DNA from 3 places in the Rhizobium sp. SRDI969 genome. Region 1 is predicted to be linked to each of the others. Evidence: predicted binding sites of a transcription regulator. Region 1 holds the regulator's gene; each other region holds the start of a gene.

Region 1 (5,560 bases):
AGCGTATGCAGCAAGAGTGTACAGCGGCATTTCCAGTCATCAACAGGCATTATTGCAGAAATGACACGCAGGGGCAGCAAGTTGGGGAAAACTACGAATTCGATTCATCCGGATTCATGCGACTCTTGTCACGGAGTCAGGCTCACACTAGGTTAAAGATCAATTACTAGACTGCATGCGGCGGAACTAGTCACCAAAATTGATCAAGCGTTTCTTGTTTCGGAGCTCCCGGGACAACGGTGAGGGATTCTGCCATCACCAACGCAGAAGGTGGAGACAGGGCATGAACTGGACAGACGAGCGGGTCGAGAAACTCAAGAAACTTTGGGCCGAAGGACTGAGCGCCAGCCAGATCGCTGCGCAGCTTGGCGGGGTCAGCAGAAACGCGGTCATCGGCAAAGTGCATCGGCTGTGCCTCCCCGGCCGTGCCAAGGCCGGCGGCACCAACACCGCGGCGCGAACGCCGAAGCGCAATACCTCGGCGCCGCGCGCGCCGAACTACGCCTCACGGGTCACGACCCGCACCGTTACCCGCCAGCAGGGCGCGACCATGCTGAAGGAAGAGATCGAGATCGAAACGATCGAGGAAATGGAATATGTGCCGAGAGGCAATGTGGTGGTGCCGATTTCCCGACGCCTCGGCCTGACGGAGCTGACCGAACGCACCTGCAAGTGGCCGGTCGGCGATCCGCTGAAGGACGACTTCCATTTCTGCGGCTGCGAGTCCCCCGACAATTCGCCTTATTGCGGCTATCACCAGAAGCTTGCCTACCAGCCGGTCAACGAACGCCGCCGGGCGGCAGCCCGGGCCAGCTGAACGGGTGATCATTGCTAGAATGACGAAACGGGCCGAGTGGCCCGTTTTTTATGCAATTTTGGTCCGTGCGGATGGCTGCCCCTCATCCGCCTGCCGGCACCTTCTCCCCGCTTGCGGGGCGAAGGGACATGCCGCACCCTCTCCATCCCCACCAACCTTTCGCGGGGCACGTCCCCTCGCCCCGCTTACGGGGAGAGGGTTAGGGTGAGGGGCAGACGTTAGCACGAGCCCTTGTCAGTAACCAGAACGGAAGCCCTCAGGCTTCCATCGAATAGCCGGCGCCGCGGACGGTGCGGATAACGTCCTGCATGTTGGAGAAATTCAGCGCCTTGCGCAGGCGGCCGACATGGACGTCGACGGTGCGCTCGTCGACATAGATATCGTGGCCCCAGACGCCATCCAACAGCTGCGAGCGGGAGAAGACCCGGCCCGGCGACGACATCAGGAATTCCAGCAGGCGGAATTCGGTGGGGCCGAGGCGGACTTCACGGGTCTTGCGATGGACGCGATGGGTCTCGCGGTCGAGCTCGATGTCACCGCATTTCAGCACCGTCGACAGCACCTCGGGACGGGCGCGGCGCAGCATCGCCTTGACGCGGGCAACGAGCTCGGGGGTCGAGAAGGGCTTGACGACGTAATCGTCGGCGCCCGTCGACAATCCGCGGACGCGCTCGCTCTCTTCGCCGCGCGCCGTCAGCATGATGATCGGCAGGCGCTCGGTTTCCGGCCGCATGCGCAGCCGCCGGCAGAGCTCGATGCCCGAGACGCCGGGCAGCATCCAATCGAGGATGAGAAGATCGGGAGTGCGCTCCTGAAGCCGCATTTCGGCTTCGTCGCCACGAAGAATGGTATCGACCTCGAAGCCTTCCGCTTCGAGATTGTAGCGAAGAAGCACGCTGAGGGCTTCCTCGTCTTCAACAACTGCAACTCTCGGGATCATGCGTATCGGTCTCCTCGCGCATGATCCTTAAACCGGGGGTGATTTAAGCAATGCATCCTGCGCAAACTCAGAAATTGGCTGCGACCTCTTTGCGCGCCCGGACGGGCGCGCACGCAATTGACTGGTCCGGGCGACTGGCCCGGACGGTTATTCCGTGACCGCGCCGACGGTGTTGGCGCTGTCGTCCTTCGGACGGTCGCCTTCCGGCTGCGCGCCTGTCGTCATGTAAAAGATCGTTTCGGCGATGTTGGTGGCGTGGTCGCCGATGCGCTCGATGTTCTTGGCGCAGAAGAGAAGATGCGTGCAGCTGGTGATGTTGCGCGGATCTTCCATCATGTAGGTCAGGAGCTCGCGGAACAGCGAGGTGTACATGGCGTCGATCTCGTTGTCGCGTTCGCGGATCGCATTCGCCTTGTCGGCGGAACGATTGGTGTAGACGTCGAGCACTTCCTTGAGCTGGACGAGCGCCAGCTCGGACAGATGCTCAAGGCCGCGGGCGAGCTTGCGGGGAACGCCGGTGCTTTGGACGGCGATGACGCGCTTGGCGGTGTTCTTGCCGAGGTCGCCGACGCGTTCGAGATCGGCGGCGATGCGGATCGAACCCATGATTTCGCGCAGGTCCGCAGCCATCGGCTGACGGCGGGCAATGGTGACGATCGCCTTGTCGCCGATTTCGCGTTCGGCATGATCGAGGATCACGTCGTCGGAGATGACCTTCTGCGCCAGCGCGGTATCGCCATTGACGAGCGCCCGGACGGATTCGGCGACCATCTGCTCGGCCAGACCGCCCATTTCGGAAATCCGCCTGGACAGGAACTTCAAATCATCATCATAGGCAGAATAAATATGTGTCGATGCCATGGGGCTTTATCCTCGAATAACGGGAAGGCTTGGTGTCGCCAAAATCAGCCGAAACGACCCATGATGTAGTCCTGGGTGCGCGGGTCGTCGGGATTGGTGAACATCTTGTCGGTGTCGTTTTCCTCGACAAGATTGCCAAGGTGGAACATGGCGGTGCGCTGCGAGACACGCGCGGCCTGCTGCATGGAGTGGGTGACGATGACGATCGTGTAGTTCTCGCGCAGCTCGTGGATCAGTTCCTCGACCTTGGCGGTGGCGATCGGGTCGAGCGCCGAGCAGGGCTCGTCCATGAGGATGACCTCAGGGCTGACGGCAACGGCACGGGCAATGCAGAGGCGCTGCTGCTGACCGCCGGACAGGCCGGTGCCGGATTCATGCACGCGGTCCTTGACTTCGTTCCAGAGACCGGCGCGCTGCAGGCTGGTCTCGACGATCTGGTCGAGGTCGGCCTTCGACTTGGCAAGGCCATGGATGCGCGGGCCGTAGGAGACGTTTTCGTAGATCGTCTTCGGGAACGGGTTCGGCTTCTGGAAGACCATGCCGACGCGGGCGCGAAGTTCGACGACGTCGATATCGGGATCATAGATATCGTCGGTATCAAGCGTGATCTTGCCGGTGACGCGGCAGCCGTCGATCGTGTCGTTCATGCGGTTGAGGCACCGCAGGAAGGTCGACTTGCCGCAGCCGGACGGGCCGATCAGGGCGGTTACGGTGTTTTCGCGGACGTTCAGGTTCACATCGAAAAGCGCGCGCTTCTCGCCATAGTAAACCGAGACTTCCTTTCCGATCATCTTATACGGGACGTTGCTCATCTTGCGATCCAGCGCCTTTTCAACTGCAGCTTCCGTCAACATGTTCATGATGTTTAACTCCGTTTACCAGCGGCGCTCGAAGCGACGACGCAAGAGGATGGCGCCCATGTTCATGACGATCAGGAACAGGAGCAGGACGATGATGGCACCCGAAGTACGCTCAACGAAGGCACGTTCGGCCTCGTTGGCCCACATATAGACCTGTACGGGCAGAGCCGTCGAGGGATCGAGCGGTGTCGTCGGCGCGTTGGCGACGAAGGCGACCATGCCAATCAGGAGCAGCGGCGCGGTTTCGCCGAGCGCGTGCGCCAGGCCGATGATCGTGCCGGTGAGGATGCCTGGCATGGCGAGCGGTAGAACATGGTGAAACACCATCTGCATCTTCGACGCGCCGAGGCCGAGCGCTGCGGCGCGGATCGACGGCGGCACGGCGCGCAGAGCCGCACGCGTGGCGATGATGATCGTCGGCAGGGTCATCAGCGTCAGCACCAGGCCGCCAACCAGCGAAGCCGAGCGCGGCAGGCCGATGAAGTTGATGAAGACGGAAAGACCGAGCAGGCCGTAGACGATGGAAGGAACCGCGGCGAGGTTGTTGATATTGACCTCGATCAGGTCCGTCAGCTTGTTCTTCGGCGCGAACTCCTCGAGATAGATCGAGGCGGCGACGCCGATCGGCAGAGCGAGCACGAGGACGATCAGCATCAGGTAGAGCGAGCCGATCAGGGCGACGCCCAGGCCTGCGGCCTCCGGACGGCTGGAATTGCCGTTGACGAAAAGGCCGGTGTTGAACTGCTTGTGGAGAGCGCCGCTCGCCTTCAGCTCGTTCATCCATGCAACCTGCTTGTCGTTGACCTTGCGGTTCTTCTCATCGACGGAGAGATCGATCTGGCCCTTGCTGGCGCTGTCGACATTGGCGTCGGCGAGCAGAGTGACGTCGACCGTCTTGCCGATGATCGACGGATCGGCGATCACCATATCGCGCAGCTGGATCGGCGCACTCTTCGACAGCATGGCGGATGCATCGCGCACGTCGGGACGGCTCGAGGCATTGATGTTCAGCTGCTTGACGATCGCGTCACGCAGGAGAACCGGATAGTTGGCGGCGATCAGCACCGAAGGGTCGGTCGCACGCTTGTTGTTCGGGTCGATCGTCTTCTCGGAAAACTCGATCGGCAGGGTGATCGCCGTCTGCTGGAAGGCGGTATAGCCTTTGCCGATCACCGTCCACAGCAGGATGAAGAGGAAGACGAGACCGAAGGTGATGGCGGCGATGCCATAGGCCTGGAACCGGCGCTCGGCGGCATAGCGGCGCTTGATGCCGATATCGCGGCGCGCGGGCGCCGTGGAAACGGTGACGCCTGATGTGGGAGAAACAATATCCGTCATTCGTACTGCTCCCGGTATTTGCGCACGATGTAGAGCGCATAGATATTGAGGCAAAGCGTGATGCAGAACAGCGTGATGCCAAGGGCAAAGGCAACCAGCGTCTGCGGCGAGGTGAACTCAAGGTCGCCGGTCAACTGATTGACGATCTTGACGGTCACCGTCGTCATCGGCTCGAAGGGATTGATCTGAATGCGGGCGGCGACACCAGCGGCCAGCACGACGATCATGGTTTCGCCGATGGCCCGCGAGGCCGTCATCAGCAGTGCGCCGACGATGCCGGGAAGGGCTGCCGGCAAGACCACTTTCTTGATGGTTTCGGAGCGTGTGGCACCAAGACCGAGCGAACCGTCACGCAGCGATCGGGGCACGGCGGTGATAATGTCGTCCGACAGCGAAGACACGTAGGGGATCAGCATGATGCCCATGACGATGCCGGCCGTCAGAACGCTCTGCGCCTGGATGAAATTGCTGTAATTGCCGGACAGAAGGCCGCTGATCTCAGCGGAGAAATCGCGCAGGAACGGGCCGACGGTGACGAGCGCGAAGAAGCCGTAGACGATCGTCGGAATGCCGGCGAGCACTTCAAGCAGCGGCTTGGCGACCCCGCGCAGCTTCGGCGAGGCGTATTCGGCCATGTAGATGGCGGCGAAGAGGCCGACCGGCACGGCGACCAGCATGGCGACCAGGCCGATATAGATCGTTCCGAGCAGCAGCGGGATTAGGCCGAACTGACCGAAGGACGAG
Region 2 (5,560 bases), 1.9 Mb from region 1:
GCCTCGATCGCTTCGATCGGCTTCAGGAAGACGAAGCCCTCCGGCGAAACCGATTCCATCCAGTAGAGATTGTCGTCCTTCGGCGTCGCGTGACAGAGATAGACCTCGCCGCTATAAACGGTATCGGACGGCAGGCCGCGCAGCCAGTCGAGATGGGATGGCGTCAATTGCCGGTAGGCGGCGGCATCCGAAGCATGCATGGAGGCCGGATCCTGCTCGATCAGATAGCGGTCGTGATTGCCGCGGACCGACGTCAGGCCGAGCGGCATCAGCAGGTCTGCCGTCCTGCCGGCTTCGAGCGGGCCGCTGAAGAAATCGCCGAGATTGACGAACTCCTCGACGCCTTGCGCGCGGATATCAGCAAGCACTGCCTCGAGCGCCAGATGGTTTCCGTGGATATCGGCAATTGCTGCAAACCGCATTTCTAGAGCCTTTCCTGGTCAGATTGAAGCATTCTGTTGGCTCAAACGGAGTCGGATGGTCGACCTGCCGGCGCGCGTCGTAGCCAAGCTCTACGGCCAAGCCGGCCGGTCGATTAGCCGGCCCGTTTCAGCCAACCCGAAGGGCCGGGCATCTTTCCGCCAGGGCAGAGGCGATCGGCTCGGACCTACCACGAAGTATGCCCTTCGCCAATCGCCTCTGCCCCGACGAAAACCTGCTCCGGCAGAATGCTGCAATCTGACCGGGAAAGGCTCTAGCTCCCTCGGTAAGTAGAATAACCATAGGGCGATATCAGCAACGGCACATGGTAGTGCGCCGTGACGTCGGCAATGCCGAAGCGGATCGGCACGAGATCGAGGAAGGCGGGATGCGACAGCGGCGTGCCGCTGGCCCTCAGATAATCGCCGGCGTGGAAGACCAGTTCGTAGGTACCGGCTCGAAAATTTTCACCAATGAGGATAGGGCCGCCATCAACCCGGCCGTCGGCATTGGTCTCCACCGTCTTCAGATGCCTGCGAATCTCGCCGTCGAGCTGGAAAAGATCGATCCTCAAGCCTTCGGCCGGCTTGCCGAGAGCGGTGTCGAGAACATGCGTGGTCAGTCCGGTCATGGGGCTGGCTCTTCGATGATATAGGGGGTTTCGAAAAAGAATTCTTCCAGATTGTTGCCCGGTCCGTCGCGGTCGACGACCAGGAAATCTGAGACTTGGCCAAGCGCCATCAGCGGATGATGCCAGACGTTGCGGCGATAGTTCACCCCCTGGTCGCCGCGCGCCAGAAACACCTGCGGCCTGCCCGGGCGGCCGTTCTCATCCTCGGAGACGACGACGAGAAAAGGACGGCCCGAGACCGGCGAGAAACTCTGGCTGCCGAAAGGATGGCGCTCCATCATGGTGACTTCATAGGGGAAGCTACGCGGCTGGCCGCGAAAGAGGTTGATGACGACGCGCGCATCCTCGCCCGTCGCCTCAGTGGCGGCGAGTGCATGGAAACGCTCCGTTGTGCCGCCATTGATGAGCCGCATTGCGGCCGGATCGGCCTCGATCACCTCGCCGAAGGGAGCAAAGGCGGATCGGGTGAGCGGGCGGATGCCGAGAAAATCGGGCATGACTTCACTCGCCTTGCGCATGCCAGTGACGGATGGCATCGATCGCGGAGAGAAGCTCCGGCAGTGTGCGATACGTCGCCTCCCAGATCTCGGAGGGATCGAGATCGAAGAGATCGTCGAGGATACGGTTGCCCGTGCCGCAGATTTTCGTCCACCGCAAGTCGGGATGCTCGGTCGCAAATTCCGGATGTGTCACCAGCAGGCGGGACGCCGCCGCACCGATGGTGAAGTGGCAAAAGACAACCGCCTTGAAGGTGAGCTTGTCCCCGGTAAACGCAGCCTCATCCATTCCGCCGACGAAGGTCAGCGCTTCGGATGCCGCCTCATACATCTCATTGAGATAGTCGATCGCTCGCCGCTCTTTCATTCAGCCTCCGGCAGCATCGATGTCAGGCGCAGCAGCGCGATCCGCTCGACTTGCGCGGCCGCGGTCGCCAATTCTTCGTCTCGGCCATTGCCGATCCGCGCTTCGAACGCCGACAGGATGTCGTCCTTTGTAAGCCCCTTGACGGCGATGATGAAGGGAAAGCCGAATTTTTCGACATAGGCCGAATTGAGTTCGGTGAAGCGGGCATGTTCGGCCGGGTTCAGGCGGTCGAGACCGGCGCCGGACTGCTCCTTCCGGCTGTCTTCCGTGAGATCGCCAGAGATGGCAAGGCGCCCGGCAAGATCGGGATGGGCGCAGAGCACCCCGAGACGCTCCTGCGGGCTTGCCGCCCGGAAGATGGCGGCAAGGGCCGCATGCACACCGGCTGCCGCCAGTGGCTCCGTCACGTGGCCGGCGTCATAGGCGCGCTCGGCGATGAAAGGCGAATGTTCAAAGACGCCGCCGAAGCGGGAGACGAAATCCTCGCGCGACATCATCACAGCGCTTCCGGCTGATGGTGCTTGTGCCAGTGCTCGGCGATCTCGATGCGGCGCGGAATCCAGACTTTGTCGTGCTTCAGTACATATTCGATGAAGCGCTTCAACGCCGCCGCCCGGCCCGGGCGCCCGACGAGGCGGCAATGCAGGCCGACCGACATCATCTTCGGGCTGCCCGCCTTGCCTTCCTCGTAAAGCGTGTCGAAGGCGTCCTTTAGATAGGTGAAGAACTGATCGCCGGCATTGAAGCCCTGCGGCGTGGCAAAACGCATGTCGTTGGTTTCGAGCGTATAGGGGATGATCAGGAAGGGTTTCCCGTCGACGCCCTTCACCCAGTAAGGCAGGTCGTCGGCATAGGAATCGGAGGAATAGAGGAAACCGCCCTCCTCCTGCACCAGCCGAAGCGTATTGTCGGAAGGCTTGCCCTGATACATGCCATAGGGCCGCTCACCGGTAAGTTCGGTATGCAGGCGCACCGCTTCGAGGATATGCTTGCGCTCCAGATCCTCGGGAAAATCCTTGTATTCCAGCCAACGGTAGCCGTGGCTGGCGATCTCCCAACCGGCCTCCTTCATCGCGGCGACGGCCTCGGGGTTGCGGGCCATCGCCAGCGTCACGCCGTAGACGGTCGCTTGCACGTTGAGATCTGTGAACATCCGCCAAAGCCGCCAGAAGCCAGCACGCGAACCATATTCGTAGATCGATTCCATGTTGAGGTTGCGCTGTCCCGACCAGGCGGCCGCGCCGACGATCTCCGATAGCAGGTTTTCGGAGGCCGCATCGCCGTCGAGGATCGAGCTTTCGCCGCCTTCCTCGTAGTTGATGACGAACTGCACGGCGACACGCGCCTCGTCCGGCCATTTCGGATCGGGCGTCAGGCGCCCATAGCCGACAAGATTGCGCGGATAAGTCTCGGATACCATTAAATCACCCTCTGAAAAGACAGAGGAAACGGTAGCATCCGTAGCCGGAATGTCGAGCCGGAAACTGCGCAACGGAGTTCTGTCCGAACGCCGGCGCTCCGGCGCCAACCTTTGAGGCATTGGTTCGTCAGGCGATCCTGCGCGCGCTGACCTTACCCATCGGATGCAGCGAATGAACGCGGAAAGGGCCGCCCGTGCCCTCCTCGATCATCAGCGCCACGTTCGAAACCGTGACCGGCTCACTCAAGACAGGCTCGAAGATCGTCCGCAGCGCCGGCTCGATGCGCGGCATGTCGATCGCGTTGACGAGGCCTGTCACCGGCATATGAAAGCGGAACTCTTCCATCACATAGGGATTGCCCCAGCGATGAAGGTTGGCAAACTGTGCCGCCGATAGCCCGTCCGGATCACTGCGTTCGATCTCGGCCTCGCTGAGCGGTGCGCGGAAACGATCGAATTCCTGCACGATCGCCGAGGCGAGATACTGGATCTGCTCGCAAGGCGTGCTCGGCAGCAAGCTGTAGAAATTGCCGAGCCGGGCGACTTCGATACGCGGAATCTGAAAGGGAACGAAGGTCCCGGAAAAACGCATCAGATCGCGCAGGAGTTGCGATTCGGACATGTCGTTGGACAGCTGAAATGGCGCTTTCAAGACGCCATGAAAACCGTAGCGCCGGGGCACGGCGGTATGGAAGGCGATCTCGTGAATACCGAGGCCACGAACTGCCGGAGGCTCCATCATATCGCCCGAAAACACGTTTCGGCCAAGCCAATTGGCGGCCACGAGCGACAACAGGTCGCTCGCCGGAGGCGTGAAGCAAATGGCATAGCGCATGCAATTTCCTCCATCAAGGAAGTAAGCGCCGTTCAGATCCGGCGCTGTCGATGCGCAAGCAGATAGGTGATTTGCATGACAGAATAACGAAACGAAGCAGCGCCTAATTCACGTTTAACGTGAAGCCGCCGCGATGTGGCTTGAGATTGCGAAGCTTTCCGGCAGCAAAAATCCGCAGTCTGCATCGTCTGCGATACATATCGCCGCCTCCGCCAGCCGGTGGGCGAGGCCGAAGCTGACTTTGAAGCCGCCGGTCAGCGCGATCAGGCGTGGATGTTCGGGATGGCGGCCGATCATCGGATCCCGGTCTATCGCCTTTGGGCGAAGCCCGGCCCAGCGCTCGACAACGGGGGCGTCGCGAAGAGATGGCACGATGCCGCGCGCCGCCTCGATCAGCATATCGAGCTGGGCGTCGGTCGACGTCGGGTCGTCAAAACGGTTCTCGCTGGTGCTGCCGATTGCCGCTTGCCCGCCCTCGTGCGCGACGACATAGAGCCCGTCGAGGAAGATCGTCGGCAGCGCCGGGTCGATATCGGCTTTCAATAGCGCTGCCTGCCCCTTGACCGCCTGGCCGAGCGGCTGTTTCAGCCCCGGCGTCAGGACCTGCAACAACGGAAAGGACTGATGGCCGGCGGCCAGGATGCAGTGACTGAAAACGATGGTTTCGCCGTTTATTTCGGCCATGCCGCGATCGGGGTCGAGGCCGGCAATCGCCGCATTCTCCTGGACGCGAACATGCTTTGCCCGCCGCAGGAAGGCGATGAGCGCTGCGATCAGCAAGCGGGGCGCAACGCGGGCGGCGAGTGTGTCGTGTACGAAGCCGCTCTCGCCGGCAGACGCCTCGATCCAACCGTCCATATCAAGGCCGTCGAGCACATGCCAGTGGAAGCGGCGGTCACCCGCCCGCCAATGGCGTTCGGCGTCCTCAAAATGGCCACGCGCTATTTTGTTGAGATGCGGCTTCGGCAGCGGGATCAGCCGTCCGGACCTGTTATACCCGGCGGAAAGCCCGGTCTCCGCTTCGAGCGCTGTGATTTCGGCTTCGAGCGAGACCAGCGCATCGAACTGGAACTGCTTCTTCTCCGACCACCGGTCCGGCATATGCGGCATCAGCGCGCCGAGCAGGCCACCACTTGCACCTTCGCCCAACCTGCCGGCGTCAGCGATTAGAGCACGGATGCCCCGGCGTTCGGCATGGACGGCCGCCCAGAGCCCCATGATGCCGCCGCCGACAATCAGCAATTCTAAGGACGATTGACCTGAGACCGGCTGAGGACTATCGGCTTTTTCCATGACAGACGTGAACCCCGATCAGATTGGCGCGGGCGCGCCGCAGCCGCTCGAATGGCGCGACGGCGATATGCCCTATTCCACCGCCTTTGGCGATCAT
Region 3 (5,560 bases), 2.1 Mb from region 1:
GGTTTGCGCGTGACAATAATCTGCTCGTTTCGGTGCGCGGCGGCGGCCACGGCATCGCCGGCAATGCCGTCTGCGAGGGTGGCGTCGTCATCGACCTGTCGGCGATGAAATCGGTGCGGGTCGATCCGCAGACGCGGCGCGCCAGGATCGAGCCGGGCGCAACACTTGCCGATGTCGACAAGGAAACGCTGGCCTTCGGGCTGGCGCTGCCGACGGGCATCAATTCGACCACCGGCATCGCCGGGTTGACGTTGGGCGGTGGCTTCGGCTGGCTGACCCGCAAATTCGGGCTGACGATCGACAATCTGCTTTCGGTAGATGTGGTGACGGCCGACGGCGAGTTGGTCAAGGCGAGCGAGACGGAAAAACCCGACCTCTTCTGGGCGCTACGCGGCGGCGGCGGCAATTTCGGCGTCGTGACCTCGTTCGAGTTCAAGCTTAACCCTCTCACCACGGAGGTTCTCGCCGGGCTGGTCGTACATCCCTTCGCCGATGCGGAAACGGTGCTCAAGGAGTACCGGCAGGCGCTGGAGGCGGCACCTGACGAACTGACCTGCTGGGTGGTGATGCGCCAGGCGCCGCCGCTGCCGTTCCTTCCCGCCGAATGGCACGGAAAGGAAATCGTCGTGCTGGCGATGTGTTATTGCGGAGACATCGCAGCGGGAGAAAAGGCGACGGCCAGATTACGTGCGATCGGAAATCCGATTGCCGACGTCGTCGGCCCGGTGCCGTTCGCCGGCTGGCAGCAGGCGTTCGACCCGTTGCTCACGCCAGGTGCGCGCAATTACTGGAAGAGCCAGGATTTCGCCTCGCTTTCGGATCCGGCGATCGACGTCCTGCTCAATGCCGTGCGCAAGCTGCCCGGCCCGGAATGCGAGATCTTCATCGGCCATGTCGGCGGTGCGGCCGGGCGTGTTCCGACCGAAGCCACCGCGTTTCCGCAGCGCAGCTCGCATTTCGTCATGAATGTGCATGCGCGCTGGCGGGAAGCCGGGATGGACGGAAGCTGCACCGGCTGGGCGCGTGAGCTTTTCGAGGCAACCAAGCCGCATTCGGTCGGTACCGCCTATATCAACTTCATGCCGGAAGACGAAACCGATCGGGTCGAAATAGCATACGGGACCAACTACCACCGCCTTGCCGAAATCAAGCTGCGCTACGATCCGAACAACCTGTTCCGCATGAACCAGAACGTCAAACCCGTGGCGGCCGTGCGCGCCGCCTGACGGGGTGGCGAAATCAAGGCATTGAATCACTCCGTCGCGCGCTTGCTCAACGCGCGGCGGCACGATGTTCTGGCGCTCGTAGCATAATGTCCTTGGCCGGTGACATGCCGATCGTTTCGGTCCGGCGTCGCTACCTGCCGGGCTTCGGCGTGATCGTCACGTCCGCGCCATAGGCATCGCGCAGTTCGCCTTCCTGTCCCGGCTGCCGGTCGGCGGCCTGATGCAGCAGGATCGACTCGTATCCTTGCGAGCGCGTCCCCTCGATCAGGGTGATATCGGCGTTTCCGGGATTGTCGGAGTGCTCGAACCATTCGACAGGGCGGTGCAGGAAATTCATTTCGACCGCCCGGTTGGTGACGCCATGACCGACGATCACGACGTTGTGGTCGCTATTTTCGGCATCGTGCATGACGGTCTGGAGGAACAGGCGCACCCGCTGGGCCACATCCGCCCGGCTTTCGCCATCCGGCGGCCGTGCGTAGAACTTGCCGCTGTTGCTGCGCAGCCTCGCCCATCTTTCGAACTCTTCGGGAAACTTCCGCTTCTGTTCGGCGCGGTCGTAGATTTCGGTGAAGAGACCGAAATCCTGTTCGCGCAGCAGATAGTCTTCCCTGATATCGCCGATGAAGCTTGCCGGCAGGGCTTCGAGCAGCGCATCCTTGCTCTGCCGCGTCCTCAGAAAGGGCGAATACCAGATATGCAGCTTGCCGAAACCCGCGCTCGGCAGTGCTTGCAGATAGGAGGCGATCACGCCGCCTGCTTCGAGCGCCTGCCGATGGCCCCACTGCGTCAGCGGCACATTGTGATCGCCGAATTGGCGGTAGGCCTGTTCGTTGATGTTGCCGAGGGATTCGCCGTGGCGAACGAGAAAGAGACGCATCAGCCATCCCGCATTGTCGGATATGGAATCGCCGTCATCATGAACGCCCTGAATGCGCACGGCAACCTCGTCAGTGGGCTTGGCGGCGACGGGCGTGCTGCACGCGCGGCGACGGCCAGGCGGCCGCGCGGAATGGACGGGTTGCAGGGCTTTTCCCCAGCTTGTCATCTTCCTGAAACACGAGTCTGGTTTTGGAAGGCTAGATGAAAGATGGGACATGAGCGGCAGCTCGTGAAAGACATGATGGAACCCAGACATTTCCGCACGCTCTTCATTTCCGATGTCCATCTCGGCTCGAAGGCCGCGAAGGCCGACTTCCTGCTGGATTTCCTGCGCCACCACGAGGCCGATACGATCGTGCTCGTCGGCGACATCGTCGACGGTTGGCGCCTGAAGCGCAGCTGGTACTGGCCGCAGGTCTGCAACGATGTCGTCCAGAAGCTGTTGCGCAAGGCGCGCAAGGGCACGCGCGTCGTCTATATTCCCGGCAATCACGACGAATTCCTGCGCGCCTTCCCGGGCATGCATTTCGGCGGCATCGAAGTCGTCGAGCGCATGATGCTTGACGGCGCCGACGGCAAGAAATACCTGATCCTGCACGGCGACGAGTTCGACATCGTCGTCCGCAACGCCCGACTGCTGGCCTATCTCGGCGACTGGGCCTATGACACGGCGATCCGCATCAACGTCATCCTGGCGGCGGTGCGCCGCCGGCTTGGCATGCCCTACTGGTCATTCTCGGCCTGGGCGAAGCTGCAGGTCAAACATGCGGTCAATTTCATCGGTGAATTCGAGCGCGTCGTGGCCGAGGAAGCCCGCAAAAACGGCGCCGACGGGGTGATCTGCGGACATATCCACCATGCCATCATCCAGGACATGGACGGCATCCGCTACATCAATACCGGCGATTGGGTGGAAAGCTGCACGGCGGTCGCCGAGCACGAGGATGGCACGTTCGAACTGATCACCTGGCGGGCGCTTGCCAGTAGCGTGCCGGCGCTTGCCGCCATCGAAATGCATGATGAGGGCGAACTGGCCCCGCAGGCCGCTTGATTCTGGCGGCGGCGCATCCGCGTTTGCGCTTTACAGCGCCGCGCGTCTTTTCAGACGCGTATAGGACGCCGCAAACACTTAAAATAAAACAGTAGGTATTTGGCCGTTACCGTTTGGCGACAGGCCTTGTTTATTTTCTAAAACGTTTCAGAACGGTTATTTCTCGCAATAGTCGCCTCCAGGGTGGTGTGTTAGGACAGCGTCCAGTTTCCTGCAGGTCCACCTATGATTCCCGCTCAAAATTCCCCGACGGGTGAGGGAGCGCCGCCGCGTTTCCGGCTGCTCAGCGCGCTTTCCTATTGCGCGCCGCTGCTCGTCAACGGCATCGTCCTGCCGTTCTTTCCCGTCTGGCTCGCAACCCACAGCTTCAGCGACCACGAAATCGGCATCATCCTTGCCATACCGATGGTGGTTCGCGTGCTGGTGGCGCCTGTCGTCGCCATGATCGCCGACCGCTTGAAGGAGCGCGCCGACGTGCTGCTTTGGTCGGGCGGCATGTCGCTGCTGACGGCGATCGCGCTCTTCTGGACGACGACCTTCTGGCCCGTGGCGATCATCTATGCGCTGCAGGGCGCCACCTTCGCGCCCTATGTGCCTATCGTCGAATCGATCGTCATCTCAGGTGTGCGCCGCTGGGGGCTCGATTACGGGTCGATGCGCGTGTGGGGCTCGATCGCCTTCATCGTCTCGACGCTGGTTGGTGGCCAGATGATCAGCCGATGGGGCGGCGGGATGGTGCTTGATGTCATGGTGTTCGGCTTTATCATGACCGTTGTCATGGCGATCTTCTGTCCGCGCATCGGGCCGACGCGGCGCCGCGGCCAGCCGATCAACATTCCGGCCGCCACCGGCAGCGGCCTGCGCGAGCCGCACCTGCTGCTGCTTTTGATCGGCGTCGCCATCCAGCAGTCGAGCCATGCGGTGCTCAACGCTTTTTCCTCGATCTACTGGCATCAGCTCGGCTTCTCCGGCACTGAGGTCGGGCTGCTCTGGAGCGCCGGCGTCGCTTCGGAAGTGACGGTGTTCTTCCTGTCGAAGCGTCTCAACCGTCGCTTCGACGCCTGGACGCTGATCCGCTTCGGCTGCGCCATCAGCGTCTGCCGCTGGATCCTGTTTCCGATGAATACCGGTTTTGCCGGTTTCTTCCTGCTGCAATGTTTCCACGGCTTTACCTACGCCTTCGTGCATACCGGCGTGCAGCGGCGGATCATGGCGACGGTTCAGGAAACGCAGGAATCATCAGCGCAGGGCGCCTATTTCTTCTATGTCGGCATGGCGATGGCGCTGATGACCCTGGCGTCGGGTTATCTCTACGCCTGGCTCGGCGTTGTCAGCTATTACGTCATGGCGCTGATCGCGTTTTCCGGCCTCTGCCTCGTCATCTCAGCCTATTACCTTCAACCCCAGAGGGTGCTTTCGGGCGGAAAGACCAGCGAAGCGGCGTAGCGCAGGCCGGGTTCGCGGTCGCGGGCCAGCAGCAACGGGCCGTCGAGATCGACGAAATCGGCATTTTGGGCGAGCAGAACGGCGGGCGCCATGGCAAGCGAGGTACCGACCATGCAGCCGATCATGATGCTGAATCCGAGCCGTTCGGCCTCGACCTTCATCGACAGCGCCTCCGTCAGTCCGCCGGTCTTGTCGAGCTTGATATTGATCGCGTCGTAGCGGTCGGCGAGGCTCGCGAGATCGCCGGTATGGTGGACGCTCTCGTCGGCGCAGACGAGGAGCGGGCGGTTGATTTCGGCGAGCAGCCCATCGCGGCCAGCCGGCAGCGGCTGCTCGACGAGGGCGATGCCTGCTTCTGCGGCAATATGGAGATGACGCTCCAACACGGCCTCCGGCCAGCCCTCATTGGCGTCGAGAATGATGGCGGCGTCGGGCGCGGCGACGCGGACGGCGCGGATGCGGCTTTCATCGTCGCCGGTGCCGACCTTGACCTTCAGCAGGGCGCGGCCGGCATGCTCGCGCGCCTGGGCGGCCATCACCTCCGGCGTGCCGAGCGAGATGGTGTAAGCGGTGGTGAGCGGCTGCGGAGCGGCAATGCCGAGGCGGGCGGCGACGCTGTCTCCTGTCTGTTTTGCCTGGAGATCCCAGAGGGCACAATCGACGGCGTTGCGGGCCGCGCCCGGCGGCATGGCCGATAGCAGGTCGCTGCGCGAAATGCCGGCCTCGATCAGCGGTCGCGCCGCGTCGATCTGGGCGAAAACGCTCTGCATGGTCTCGCCGTAGCGGCGGTAAGGCACGCATTCGCCGCGCCCCTGCGCACCCTTTTCGACAAGCGTGCAGGTGATCACTTCGGCCTCGGTCTTTGCCCCGCGCGAGATAGTGAAGGTCCCGGCAATCGGAAAGGAATTCATCTGGATATCGAGGGTGCGCGGCATTATTGCTCTCCTACGAGCAT

The links. The regulator PhoB, encoded in region 1, activates phosphate uptake and scavenging genes when phosphate is short. The targets are predictions, from matches to a motif close to TGTCATNNANCTGTCAT.
Region 2: N2A41_RS15750 (DUF1045 domain-containing protein) is a predicted target of PhoB. The motif match lies at 4,246-4,262, and genes of this name have one in related genera.
Region 3: N2A41_RS11230 (UDP-2,3-diacylglucosamine diphosphatase) is a predicted target of PhoB. The motif match lies at 2,269-2,285, and genes of this name have one in related genera.

What each region holds. Positions count from the first base shown of each region.
Region 1 is NZ_CP104035.1:171,684-177,243, reverse strand. Features, by position in the region: gene N2A41_RS00890 (GcrA family cell cycle regulator) at 284-817, shown strand; gene phoB (phosphate regulon transcriptional regulator PhoB) at 1,074-1,757, opposite strand; gene phoU (phosphate signaling complex protein PhoU) at 1,905-2,618, opposite strand; gene pstB (phosphate ABC transporter ATP-binding protein PstB) at 2,663-3,478, opposite strand; gene pstA (phosphate ABC transporter permease PstA) at 3,494-4,816, opposite strand; gene pstC (phosphate ABC transporter permease subunit PstC) at 4,813-5,560, opposite strand, start outside.
Region 2 is NZ_CP104035.1:3,130,925-3,136,484, forward strand. Features, by position in the region: gene N2A41_RS15720 (metallophosphoesterase family protein) at 1-422, opposite strand, end outside; gene uraH (hydroxyisourate hydrolase) at 695-1,051, opposite strand; gene N2A41_RS15730 (ureidoglycolate lyase) at 1,048-1,569, opposite strand; gene N2A41_RS15735 (HepT-like ribonuclease domain-containing protein) at 1,553-1,915, opposite strand; gene uraD (2-oxo-4-hydroxy-4-carboxy-5-ureidoimidazoline decarboxylase) at 1,912-2,412, opposite strand; gene puuE (allantoinase PuuE) at 2,412-3,335, opposite strand; gene N2A41_RS15750 (DUF1045 domain-containing protein) at 3,463-4,170, opposite strand; gene N2A41_RS15755 (NAD(P)/FAD-dependent oxidoreductase) at 4,285-5,463, opposite strand; gene mnmD (tRNA (5-methylaminomethyl-2-thiouridine)(34)-methyltransferase MnmD) at 5,462-5,560, shown strand, end outside.
Region 3 is NZ_CP104035.1:2,225,707-2,231,266, reverse strand. Features, by position in the region: gene N2A41_RS11240 (FAD-binding oxidoreductase) at 1-1,226, shown strand, start outside; gene N2A41_RS11235 (histidine phosphatase family protein) at 1,357-2,106, opposite strand; gene N2A41_RS11230 (UDP-2,3-diacylglucosamine diphosphatase) at 2,317-3,159, shown strand; gene N2A41_RS11225 (MFS transporter) at 3,385-4,605, shown strand; gene dgcA (N-acetyl-D-Glu racemase DgcA) at 4,557-5,540, opposite strand.